DNA from 2 places in the Lactobacillus sp. UMNPBX4 genome. Region 2 is predicted to be linked to the other one. Evidence: a T-box and tRNA genes for the amino acid it is inferred to sense, from the RefSeq annotation. Region 2 holds a T-box; the other holds one or more tRNA genes.
The links. The T-box of region 2 lies ahead of leuS (leucine--tRNA ligase). A T-box ahead of a tRNA ligase gene usually reads a tRNA of that ligase, here a tRNA-Leu.

Region 1: it encodes a tRNA-Leu, which carries the amino acid that the T-box ahead of leuS (leucine--tRNA ligase) is inferred to sense. The anticodon was not compared.

Annotation. Positions count from the first base shown of each region.
Region 1 covers NZ_PCZF01000003.1:46,052-51,914, forward strand. Annotated here, with positions in the region: partial or broken gene CP355_RS01190 (CDP-glycerol glycerophosphotransferase family protein) at 1-304, shown strand, start outside; gene CP355_RS01195 (oligosaccharide flippase family protein) at 309-1,739, shown strand; gene CP355_RS01200 (glycosyltransferase family 32 protein) at 1,742-2,440, shown strand; gene CP355_RS01205 (SprT family protein) at 2,428-2,898, shown strand; tRNA gene CP355_RS01210 (tRNA-Leu) at 2,964-3,051, shown strand; gene CP355_RS01215 (glycoside hydrolase family 73 protein) at 3,136-3,783, shown strand; gene pcrA (DNA helicase PcrA) at 3,869-5,863, shown strand, end outside.
Region 2 covers NZ_PCZF01000040.1:4,977-10,839, forward strand. Annotated here, with positions in the region: gene CP355_RS07685 (polysaccharide biosynthesis protein) at 1-510, opposite strand, end outside; gene leuS (leucine--tRNA ligase) at 604-3,018, opposite strand; T-box leader at 3,059-3,251, opposite strand; gene CP355_RS07695 (phosphatase PAP2 family protein) at 3,308-3,970, shown strand; gene CP355_RS07700 (polyprenyl synthetase family protein) at 4,107-5,087, shown strand; gene CP355_RS07705 (MDR family MFS transporter) at 5,127-5,863, opposite strand, start outside.

The DNA of each region.
Region 1 (5,863 bases), on a different contig from region 2:
TCTTGATGACCGATTTTTCATCGATTTATTTCGATTATCTGCATCTTAATAAACCGATTGTCTTTGTCACTAACTTCTTACAGCAATATAAAAAGACGCGTGGACTTCTGCTTAGTCCGTATGATGAAATTACACCGGGTATTTGCGTTAATTCAGAAGCGGAATTAATCAATAATTTGGATCATCTTGATAATCAACAAATTGTCAATCGGCGTCTTTACTGGCTGCATTTAACCAGTGAGGCTAAGGGTGATTCATACTGTCAAAATGTCTTTGAATATATGATCAAGAATATCGAGGTTAAGGTATTGCGTAAAACATTTTTAAATATCTTATATAATGCGGTTTATCAGATCTTTATCGTTTTAGTACCGCTGATTACAGTACCCTATCTTTCAAGGGTATTAGGGCCAAAAACTTATGGAATCTACAGTAGTGTTAATAACACAGTCCAATTTTTGATGATCTTTTGTATTTTGTCAGTTTCTTATGTGGGGATGCGGACGATTTCAAAAACACGGACGTATGGTACACCTGAAGATTTAACTAAAGCATTTTGGGGATTATGGTATTTCCAGGGGATTGCTGGGATTATTACTATTGCTTTTACTGTTTTTATTACTACAGTATTCCATATTCAATATTGGTTTTATCTATTATTAATGGTGCCATATTTGATTTCTGCACAAGTGGATATCTCATGGTTCTTCCAAGGGTTAGCCGACTTCGGCCGAGTTGTTTTGAAAAATACTTGTGTAAAACTAGTCAGCGTTGTATTGATCTTATTATGGGTAAAATCACCAGCAGACTTGTGGAAGTATTTGTTAATCATGTCGGTTTCGACTATGCTTGGGTCCTTTGTCTTTTGGTTTGACATTCACCGTTATGTAGGCAAGCCAGTCGCTCATTTTTATAAGTTCAAAAAGACGGCAATTGCGATTGGTACGCTAATGATTCCGCAGATTGCGACCCAAATTTATACATCGTTAGATAAACCAATTTTGGGGCTTTTTTCAAGTTCAACCCAGGTTTCTTTTTATGATAATTCGCAAAGAATCTCAAACATGATCTTAGGCGTAATCACTAGTATTTCGCTTGTTATCATGCCGAAGATGGCCAGTGAAGGAAAAGAAGCACAAAAGGTAGTGATGAAGAAGTCCCTAGAAGCCACGGTAATGTTGGGGACATTATTTGCAGTAATCATTATGGCTAATACTAAACAATTCGTGCCATTCTTTTTCGGAAATCAATATATTCCAATGACACCGTTGATGTTTTGGTTTACCTTAACCATTATCATGATTCCAACCGGTGGGGTTTTTGCTAATCAGTTTGCTCTGGCTAATAGTCGGGACCGTGATTATGCTTTTCCGGTCGTAATTGGAGCGATTTTAGAAATTGTTTTAAGTTACGTGCTAGACCGTCCATATGGTGCGATGGGAGCAATGATCGCCATTTTAATTACTGAATTTGTTGTGTTGATACTTAGACTGTGGGTAGTACGCGATGGCTATCAATTTACATATGTCTTTCATGATGTGCCTAAATATATTGCAATTGCTTTGATTACCTTAGCTGCAGGGATGCTGATGCCTAACTTTATTTCATCTGCATTTTTCAATATGGCAGTTAAATCAATTATCATGCTCGTAATTTATTTGGGCTTGATGTTCCTGTTTAAGTTGGACTTTAACGAAGATATTGTTAAACTGCTCAAGAATTTCTTTAAACGAGGTTAAAAATGATACCAAAAATAATTCATTATGTTTGGGTAGGTCATAATCCTAAGTCAAAAATAATTAAAGAATGTATTGCGACCTGGAAGAAAAATTTGCCTGCTTATCAATTCATTGAATGGAATGAAGATAATTTTGACATGCATGAAAATAAATATATTGAGCAGGCCTATCAGGCTAAAAAATGGGCCTTTGTTTCTGACTATATTCGTGCACGGGCAATTTATGAGCAGGGTGGTATTTATTTGGATACCGATGTGCGCGTAATTGATGATCTAACTACTTTGTTAAAAGATCAGGCTTTTATTGGCTTTGAGAACAAAGATTATCTCTCAGCCGCAATTTTTGGTGCGGAGAAAAAGCATCCCTTCATGCAAGATATTTTAGATTATTATCAAGATCGCAGTTTTGAATTCGATTCTCATAATCAAATGGCAGGAGTCAACAGCATTTCGGTTACTGACATCTTGATAGATAAATATGGTCTAAAAATTGGTAATAAAGAACAAATGCTTAAAGAGGGCATTCATGTTTATCCAGACGGCGTATTGTGCAATCCTTCCAAAGATTCCAAGTCTATCCATCTTTTTACAGGGACTTGGATGAACGGCAAGCATTCTTTTAAGCATAAGATCGTAACGGATTTAAAACGTCATATCAATACTCCAAAACAGGCTGGGCGATATGCTAAATGGATTCGGTAGAATTACAAAATTTAATAGAGCAAATTTCTCTGCAATGTTTTAATAGACCATTTTTGCATCAGATAAAAATCAATCGCCGAATGACGACAACAGGTGGACGTTACCACCTTGATGATCATCATATTGAAATTAATGCGCATTTTTTAGCGCCACAATATCATGAATATTTGGTAGGCATTATTAAGCATGAATTGTGTCACTATCACTTGCATTTATTGCATCGTGGTTATCATCATCGCGATCGTGATTTTAAAATTTTGCTCCAAAAAGTAGGTGGCAGTCGCTATGCACCCGATATAGGCTTGCGTCGGCGTAAAAAATTTAATTATATTTATGTCTGTGAAAATTGCGGCTTGCATTATCCGCGTATGCGCCGAATTAATACTAGAAGGTATAGATGCGGTAAATGCAAGAGGCAGCTGCGTTTAGAGCAAAATTTTAAAGTTTCTAATAAATAAATTTAAATTATTTTCAATTTTCCCTTGCACATCTCTTAGATTTAGTCTATTATAGTTGATGTGCCGCGGGCGTGGCGGAATGGCAGACGCGCAAGACTAAGGATCTTGTGATCGCTTTAGATCGTGGAAGTTCGAGTCTTCTCGCCCGCACCAATTAAGAAGTCGCAGTGAGCGACTTCTTTTTTTTACACAAAAATAGGTTATACTTTACTTAATGAATTAAAGGAAATAAGTATTATGGCAAAAAAGCGTAAGTCAAGGATACCTAAAAGCGTAAAGACCGTTGTACGTGTGTTTATCATTTTGTTTATTTTGTTAGTGGCATATGTAGGTTTTCATTACTACAGAAGATATGCAATTCAATCTGAACAAATTAGACAAGCACAACTGCAGCGTGAACAAGAAGCCGCAAAATTATTACGGCAAAAGAAAGCATTTATTAAAAAGATTGGGCCGATTGCCCGTGAAGTAGATAAATCATACGATTTATTACCAAGTATTACTGTTGCCCAAGCTTGTCTTGAAAGTAATTACGGGCAAAGCGATTTATCACAAAAATATAATAATTTATTTGGAGTGAAGGGAACTAATCCTAATACTTCTGCGGTGATGACAACTAAGGAATATGTTAAGGGCAAGTGGATCACTGTTAAGGCACGCTTTCAAATTTATGATTCATATGAGGCATCGATTAGAGCCCATGCGCGTCTATTCCAAAATGGAACGACTTGGAATCATCAACAATATAAGCATGTCTTAGCTTCTAAAGACTATAAGACTCAGGCGAAGGCTTTGGTTACTGATGGCTACGCTACCGATCCTGATTATGCGGATAAATTGATTAATTTGATTGAACAATTTGATTTGGAAAAATATGATAAGTAAAAGTAAAGCAGCAAAATGAATGCTGCTTTTTTTGGTATAATATTCGAGTTGCATTAGTAAATTTATTTTTGTGAAGGGGACAATAATGAGCGAAAAATCTATCTTAGCCGGTTTGAATCCGCAACAGAAAAAAGCGGTTGAAACTACAGAAGGACCACTGTTGGTCGTTGCTGGGGCAGGTTCTGGTAAAACTTCTGTTTTAACTAGACGAATAGCCTACTTAGTTGAAGAAAATCAAGTTGCACCATGGAATATTTTAGCCATTACCTTCACCAATAAGGCGGCTAATGAAATGCGTGAGCGTGAACAAAAATTGCTAGGGCCAGCCGCTCAAAATATTTGGATGTCGACTTTCCACGCCCTTTGTGTTCGAATTTTGCGTAGAGACGCTGATAAGATTGGCTATAGTCATAACTTTTCTATTGCGGATTCTGCAGAACAATTGACTTTGGTAAAACATATTGAAAAGGATTTGAACATTAATCCTAAGATGTACGATCCACGTGGAATTTTGTCTGCTATTTCTAATGGAAAGAACGACTTGCTTGATCCTAAGGCTTTTGCTGCAAGTGCTAGTTCACCTTTTGATAAAATGGCAGCTAAGGTATATGAAGAATATCAAAGAAGACTGCGCCGTGATCAAATTATGGACTTTGACGATTTGATTATGCAGACTTTGGTTTTATTTAAAAAAGATCCAGATACTCTTCATTATTATCAAAATAAGTTCCGTTACATTTTGGTAGATGAATATCAGGATACTAACCAAGCTCAGTATGAACTCTGTCATGCATTAGCTGCACAATATAAAAATATTTGTGTAGTTGGGGATGCTGATCAGTCAATCTATGGCTGGCGTGGTGCTAACATGGAAAACATCATGAATTTTGAGCAAGATTACAAAACTGATGGAGTTAGAACTGTTAAGCTAGAACAGAATTACCGTTCAACTGGTCATATCTTATCAGCCGCAAACTCAGTGATTAAAAATAATCAGAACCGTAAGGCAAAGAATTTATGGACTGATCAAGGCGAGGGTGCCAAGGTTACTTATTATCAAGCTCAAAGTGGTGATGATGAATCCCACTACATTATTTCGAAAATTAAGGAAGAAGTAGAAGCTAAAAAACGCACTTACAAAGATTTTGCCATTCTTTATCGAACTAACGCCCAATCACGTACAGTCGAAGAAGCTTTTGTTAAATCAAATATTCCTTATCAAATCGTGGGAGGTCACAAATTCTACGACCGTAAAGAAATTAAGGACATTATGGCTTACTTGAAGTTGGTCGCAAATCCTGCGGATACAATGAGCATGAATCGTATTATCAATGTGCCTAAGCGTGGTATTGGTGCAGCGACTGTGGATAAGTTGTTGGCATTTGCGGATGAAAATCACTATAATGCCTTGGATGCCATGGATCATGTGGCAGAAAGTCCAATTAATACCAGAGCTGCTAAAAAGTTAAGCGATTTTGGCACAAAATTGAGGGATGCAATAGCTTATGCACAAACGCATGGCGTAACTGGTTTAACTGAAAAGATCTTGTCTGACTTTGAATATACTGATGCTTTAAGAGCAGAAAATACTATTGAAGCTGAAACTAGATTAGAGAACTTGGATGAATTCTTATCAGTTACTAAGCGTTTTGATGATCATTATGAGCCCGATGAAGATGAATCAAATCCGTTGAGTGACTTCTTGGCAGAAGTTTCATTATTGAGCGATCAGGATGATTTAGATGAAGATGATAATCAAGTTGCTTTAATGACTTTGCATGCTGCTAAAGGTCTAGAATTCCCAGTTGTTTTCTTGGTCGGCATGGAAGATGGGTTGTTCCCATTGCAGCGAGCAATGATGGATGATAATGAACTTGAAGAAGAGCGCCGTTTAGCTTATGTAGGAATTACTAGAGCTAAGAAGGAACTTTATTTGACTAATGCATATTCACGGATGATGTACGGTCGTATGCAAAATAATCCACCTTCAAGATTTTTGGATGAAATTGATCCTAAAGATTTGCAAAAAGAAGAAAGCAATCAACTTCAAAGTAGCTTTATTAAATCTAATTTTCAATCA
Region 2 (5,863 bases):
TGACATCGCACTTGGCATCATGTCCGCATACCCTTGGAAGTACCCACGCATGATACTCAAGATCGGAATAATCAAAATCGCATAAGACAAACTACGCATAACTGCAATTTGTCTTGGATCGCTTTGACTACCGTTAGATGCCAGTAGCGGTGAGGCAAAATACATGATCGCAGCAGAAATTACTCCCAAGAAGGCCATTAAAATTAACCCTTTATGGAATAATTTTCGCCCAATTCCATATTCATTTAAGGCATTATACTTAGCCACCTGTTTGGCAATCGCTCCCGGAATTCCGGCCGTCGAAATTAGAATAAATATCGTATAAATATTATAACTTCGCGCAGTTAAGGCATTGGCAATATTCCCATAGTCACCCATCCAGGCATACCAAGGAATAATATACAACGCACCTAAGATTCTAGAAGCAATCGACCCAAAGGTCATCCAGGCAGAGCCCTTTAAAAATGTGCTTTGTGTATCTTTGCTATCTAAATTATTTTCTTCTTCCATCAATTTTTCCTAATAAAAAGTATTAACTAATTAATTGTCACTCAATTTGCTTCATAAAGCTCAACTTCATAAAGCTTTTAGGAAAAACTTAACTTATTTAGCAACGATATTAACAATCTTGTTAGGTACAACGATAACCTTCTTAACGTCCTTACCTTCCAAGAATTTTTGTACGTGTGGTAAAGCCATAGCTTCTTTTTGAACAGCATCACGATCTGCATCCTTAGCTGCTTGGAACTTACCACGAAGCTTACCGTTAACTTGAACCATAATTTCCACAGTTGATTCAACTAACTTAGCTGGATCATAAGTTGGCCACTTAGCATAAGTAATTGATTCATCATGACCAAATACTTGCCAGATTTCTTCCATCATGTGTGGAGCAACTGGAGCCAAAAGCTTAACAAATCCTTCTGCGTATTCACGTGGAATACTCTTAGCCTTTTGCGCAGCATTGATGAAGACCATCATTTGAGAAATAGCGGTGTTGAAGTGAAGAGCGTCAAAGTCTTCAGTAACCTTCTTAACAGTTTCTGCATAAACCTTGTCGAGTTCACCATCGTTTTTATCCACAATTCTTTCTTGTGGAATTGCCTTAAGGTCAAGGTCGTTAACAAACAAACGCCATACACGATCTAAGAACTTCTTAGTTGATGCTGGACCATTGTCATCCCAGTCAATTGAAGCATCAAGTGGTCCCATGAACATTTCGTACATTCTAAGTGAATCTGCACCGTATTCATCGATCACTTCATCTGGGTTAACTACGTTACCCTTTGACTTAGACATCTTTTCGTGGTTCTTCAAGATTAAGCCTTGGTTGTACAAACGTTGGAATGGTTCCTTGGTTGGAACAACACCCAAGTCGTAAAGAACCTTGTGCCAGAATCTAGCGTAAAGAAGGTGACGAACTGCATGTTCTGCACCACCGATGTAAAGGTCAACTGGAAGCCATTGCTTCAATAAGTCGTAATCAGCTAATTCTTTATCATTGTGTGGATCAACATAACGTAAGTAGTACCAACTTGAACCAGCCCAGTTAGGCATAGTGTTGGTTTCACGCTTACCTTTTCGACCATTTTCATCAACTACGTTTACCCAGTCAGTTAAGTTAGCTAATGGACTTTCTGGAGTACCGGATGGCTTGATATCAGTTGCATGTGGTAAACGAAGTGGAAGTTGATCCTCTGGAACAAGTGAAGTAGTACCGTCTTCCCAGTGGATAACTGGAATTGGTTCACCCCAGTAACGTTGACGACTGAAGTCCCAGTCACGAAGCTTGTAGTTAACTTTCTTTTCACCGCAGTTGTGTTCTTCAAGCCAGTCAACCATCTTCTTCTTGGCATCCTTGATGTCCAAACCATTCAAGAATTCTGAGTTAATGTGTGGACCATCTTCAGTGAAGGCAGCCTTAGATAAGTTGCCACCTTCAAGTACTTGATTAATTGGCAAATCAAACTTTTTAGCAAAATCATAGTCACGATCATCGTGAGCTGGAACTGCCATAACCGCACCAGTACCGTAACTTGCCAATACGTAATCTGAAATCCAAATCGGAACTTCCTTGCCATTAACTGGGTTAATTGCGTAAGCACCAGTAAATACACCAGTCTTGTCCTTGTTCAAGTCAGTTCTTTCAAGGTCTGATTTTGATTCAATCTTCTTGATGTAGGCATTAACTTCGTCTCTGTGTGCATCAGTAGTAATTTCTTGTACCAACTTGTTTTCTGGAGCAAGAACAGTATATGAACAACCGAATAAAGTATCAGGACGAGTAGTAAAGATATCGAAGGTCTTGTCGCTGCCCTTAATCTTGAAGGTTACTTGAGCACCAACTGAACGGCCAATCCAGTTTCTTTGCATTTCCTTAACTGGTTCTGGCCAATCCAAGCCGTCCAAATCTTCAAGCAAACGGTCGGCATAAGCAGTCATCTTAAGCATCCATTGACGCATATTACGACGGTATACTGGGTAACCACCACGTTCAGTTTTACCATCAATAACTTCTTCGTTAGCTACAACAGTACCAAGGTCTGGTGACCAGTTAACTGGAACTTCAGCTTCATAAGCAAGGCCCTTCTTATACATTTGTTCAAAGACCCATTGAGTCCACTTGTAGTAGTTAGGATCACTAGTAGTAATTTCACGATCCCAGTCGTATGAAAAGCCTAACTTGTTAAGTTGACGCTTAAAGTTGGCAATATTGTTTTTAGTAACAACTGCTGGATCTTCACCAGTCTTTAAAGCATATTGTTCTGTTGGAAGACCAAATGCATCCCAACCCATTGGGTGAAGCACATTATAGCCTTGTGCACGCTTCATACGTGAGACAATATCGGTTGCAGTATATCCTTCTGGATGACCTACGTGAAGTCCCTTACCAGATGGGAATGGGAACATGTCCAATGCATAATAATTTTTCTTCTTGGGATCTGTACCTGTCTTGAAGGTATCATGCTTTGCCCAATAATCTTGCCATTTCTTTTCGACAACTTTGTGATTATACATATTTTTCCTCTCTAACAAAAAAGTCCTATGATTCTATCAATCATAGGACGAAATAATCGCGGTACCACCTAAGTTCCACATCAAAAATGTGACCCTTAATCGCTCCTTAACGCGGATGGCAACGATAGGTTTCAATACCAGGACAAGTTCACAATTCCATTCTAAGACTTCACAGCAACCAGTCTCTCTCTGAAAAAATATCCTTGTTACTACTTCCTGACCTTTATTTTCTTATAGATAATGATTATAATTTACCACAAATGCTAAAAATTACAAGGGGAGACTTTTTTTGATTAATACAAAAAATCCACCAAGAGATACTCTGGTTCCAGGGATAATCTTTGTGGTCATCTACGCAGCGTGGGCGATGCTTGTTTCATCTGGTTCACCGTTTATCCACAGTTTCGACAATGCAGTCATCAGCATTGTCTGCAATAATAATCCGACAAATGTCGCTTTTGCAAAAACTTTTACCAATTTAGGCAATACCAGCACGATTACGATAGAAACAATTATCTTATTTATTCTTTTAATTACGTTTAAACAATATGCTTATGCTTGGTTCACAGCAGGCGTCATGATCTGTGCCAACGGTTATAACTGGATTATCAAACACGCAGTTGAGCGCCAACGTCCAACCGTTCACCATTTAGTTTATGCCGATGGCTACAGTTTTCCATCAGGTCACTCAGTTGGTAGTGCCGCATTATTTGGAGTTTTAATTATCTTGACAATTTTATTAATTAAAAGCAAATTCTGGAAAACTCTATTAATTATCATTTGGGCGTTGTTCCCGATCTTGATCGGCTACACAAGAATATTCGTCCATGTGCATTATCCATCTGATGTCTTTGGAGGTTGGATTGAAGGAATTACCTTTGTTTTACTTGGTTATTCATTCTTATACCACTTTTACATTGAACCAAAAATGTTAGAAAAATCGCGAAAATAAACAAAAAGACTAGTGAATTTAATTTTCACTAGTTTTTTTGTTGGTTAGATTCACAATCTGCGTAATAATAAGTAATGTAACTATTTGAACAAATCAATTAAACGATAATAATTTTATTAGTTTAAGGAAACGATTTATGAAAAATTTTAAGCCTTGGAAAAAATATCCACTTATTGCTGATGAATTAGCTGAAGTCGATGCTTTGATTCAGCACACCATTCAAACTCCTCATCAGAGTTTACAGACTGCTTTATTAACAATGGCCGACAACGGTGGCAAATATCTGCGCCCCAGCCTTTTATTATTAGCAGCACATGTAGTCGGAAAAGTTAATCAACAAACTATTAATTTAGCTTCATCTATCGAAATTTTGCATATGGCAACTTTGATTCATGATGATATCATCGATGATTCTGATCTGCGTAGAGGCAATATCAGCATTCAAGCAGAGTTTGGCAAAGATGTCGCTGTGTACGCTGGTGATTTATTATTCACCAACTTTTTTGATTTAATGCTGGATACAACTGCAGAACACGAGTATCTGGTGCGCAACGCGCAAACTATGAGCCATATTTTAAATGGAGAACTCGGTCAAATGGCTGAACGCTTTAACTTAGAGCAGACCTTTACGGATTATCTAAACGATATCAAAGGTAAAACCGCCGCCCTCTTCCGTTTAGCAGCTGAAGAAGGTGCACATTTTGCGGGTGGGAATGCCGAAGAAAGTGAAGCTTTAGCCAATTTTGGAGAAAATCTAGGAATCGCATTTCAAATTGTAGATGATTTATTAGACTACACAGGCAGCGACAAACTCAATAAGCCTACTTTAGAAGATTTAGCTACCGGTGTTTATTCCTTGCCACTTTTGCTTGCACTTGATCAGCCCGAGTTAAGACAAAAGCTGTTGCCTATTTTAAATAAAAAACGCGAAATGTCCGTTTCAGATATGCAACTGATTCAAGAAATTCTCGTTAATAGTTCCGTTATTGAGAAAAGTAGGAAACTCGCTCAAGATTATGCCCAAAAAGCGGTTGACTGTTTAGCTATTTTTCCAAATAATAGTGCAACAACATTACTTAAGAAAATGCCGCAACAATTGTTGAAACGCAGCTTTTAAAACAAAAATCCAGACGCATTAAAGATGCATCTGGATTTTTTATTTGGTATTAATTTTTTGATCACGATATGTTCGGTTCAAAACGATGGAAACAATTATCACGATTAATGAAACAAAATATACGGCTTTTAATCCACCCAAAAGAACTTGACGCAACTGTGGAATCGTATTGGCTGCTAGCGTCTTGGCATTTTCCGCAGAAACGATTTTATTCATCATCCCTTGAGTCAATCCAGGGTGCTTAGCTAAACCATGAGCTACCGCCGTATTAAAGGCAATACCGTAGATTGAAATCATCATAGTTTGACCCAAATATTTCATCAAAGTATTAAATGAAGTTGCTACCCCAATGTCAGACTTAGATACTAGCACTTGAGAATGAACCTGAGATGCCGTTGTAATAACCCCAAATGCGGTACCGTTAAAGGCTGCGACAATACAGAATACCCAGAATGGTGTGTAAATTGGTACTAAAAGCAATACCAAATCTGTGATCACCAATACGCCTAACATATAATCATAAGTCCGCTTAATACCCCAGCGGCCAAGCATCCAGCCTAGAATAAACGAACCTACAATCCACATTAAAGAACTTGGTGTAACGGCAAAACCAGCAAGCGAGGCGTTAGTTCCGTTAATTCCCTGCATCCAAGTTGGAATATAGAATTCAAAGCCAATAACTACCCCACAGATAAGTAGAGTAATTAGATTGATTGCCAGGAACTCTCTATTTTTCAGCATTGATAACGGCATTATTGGGTCCTTAGCGCGCTTTT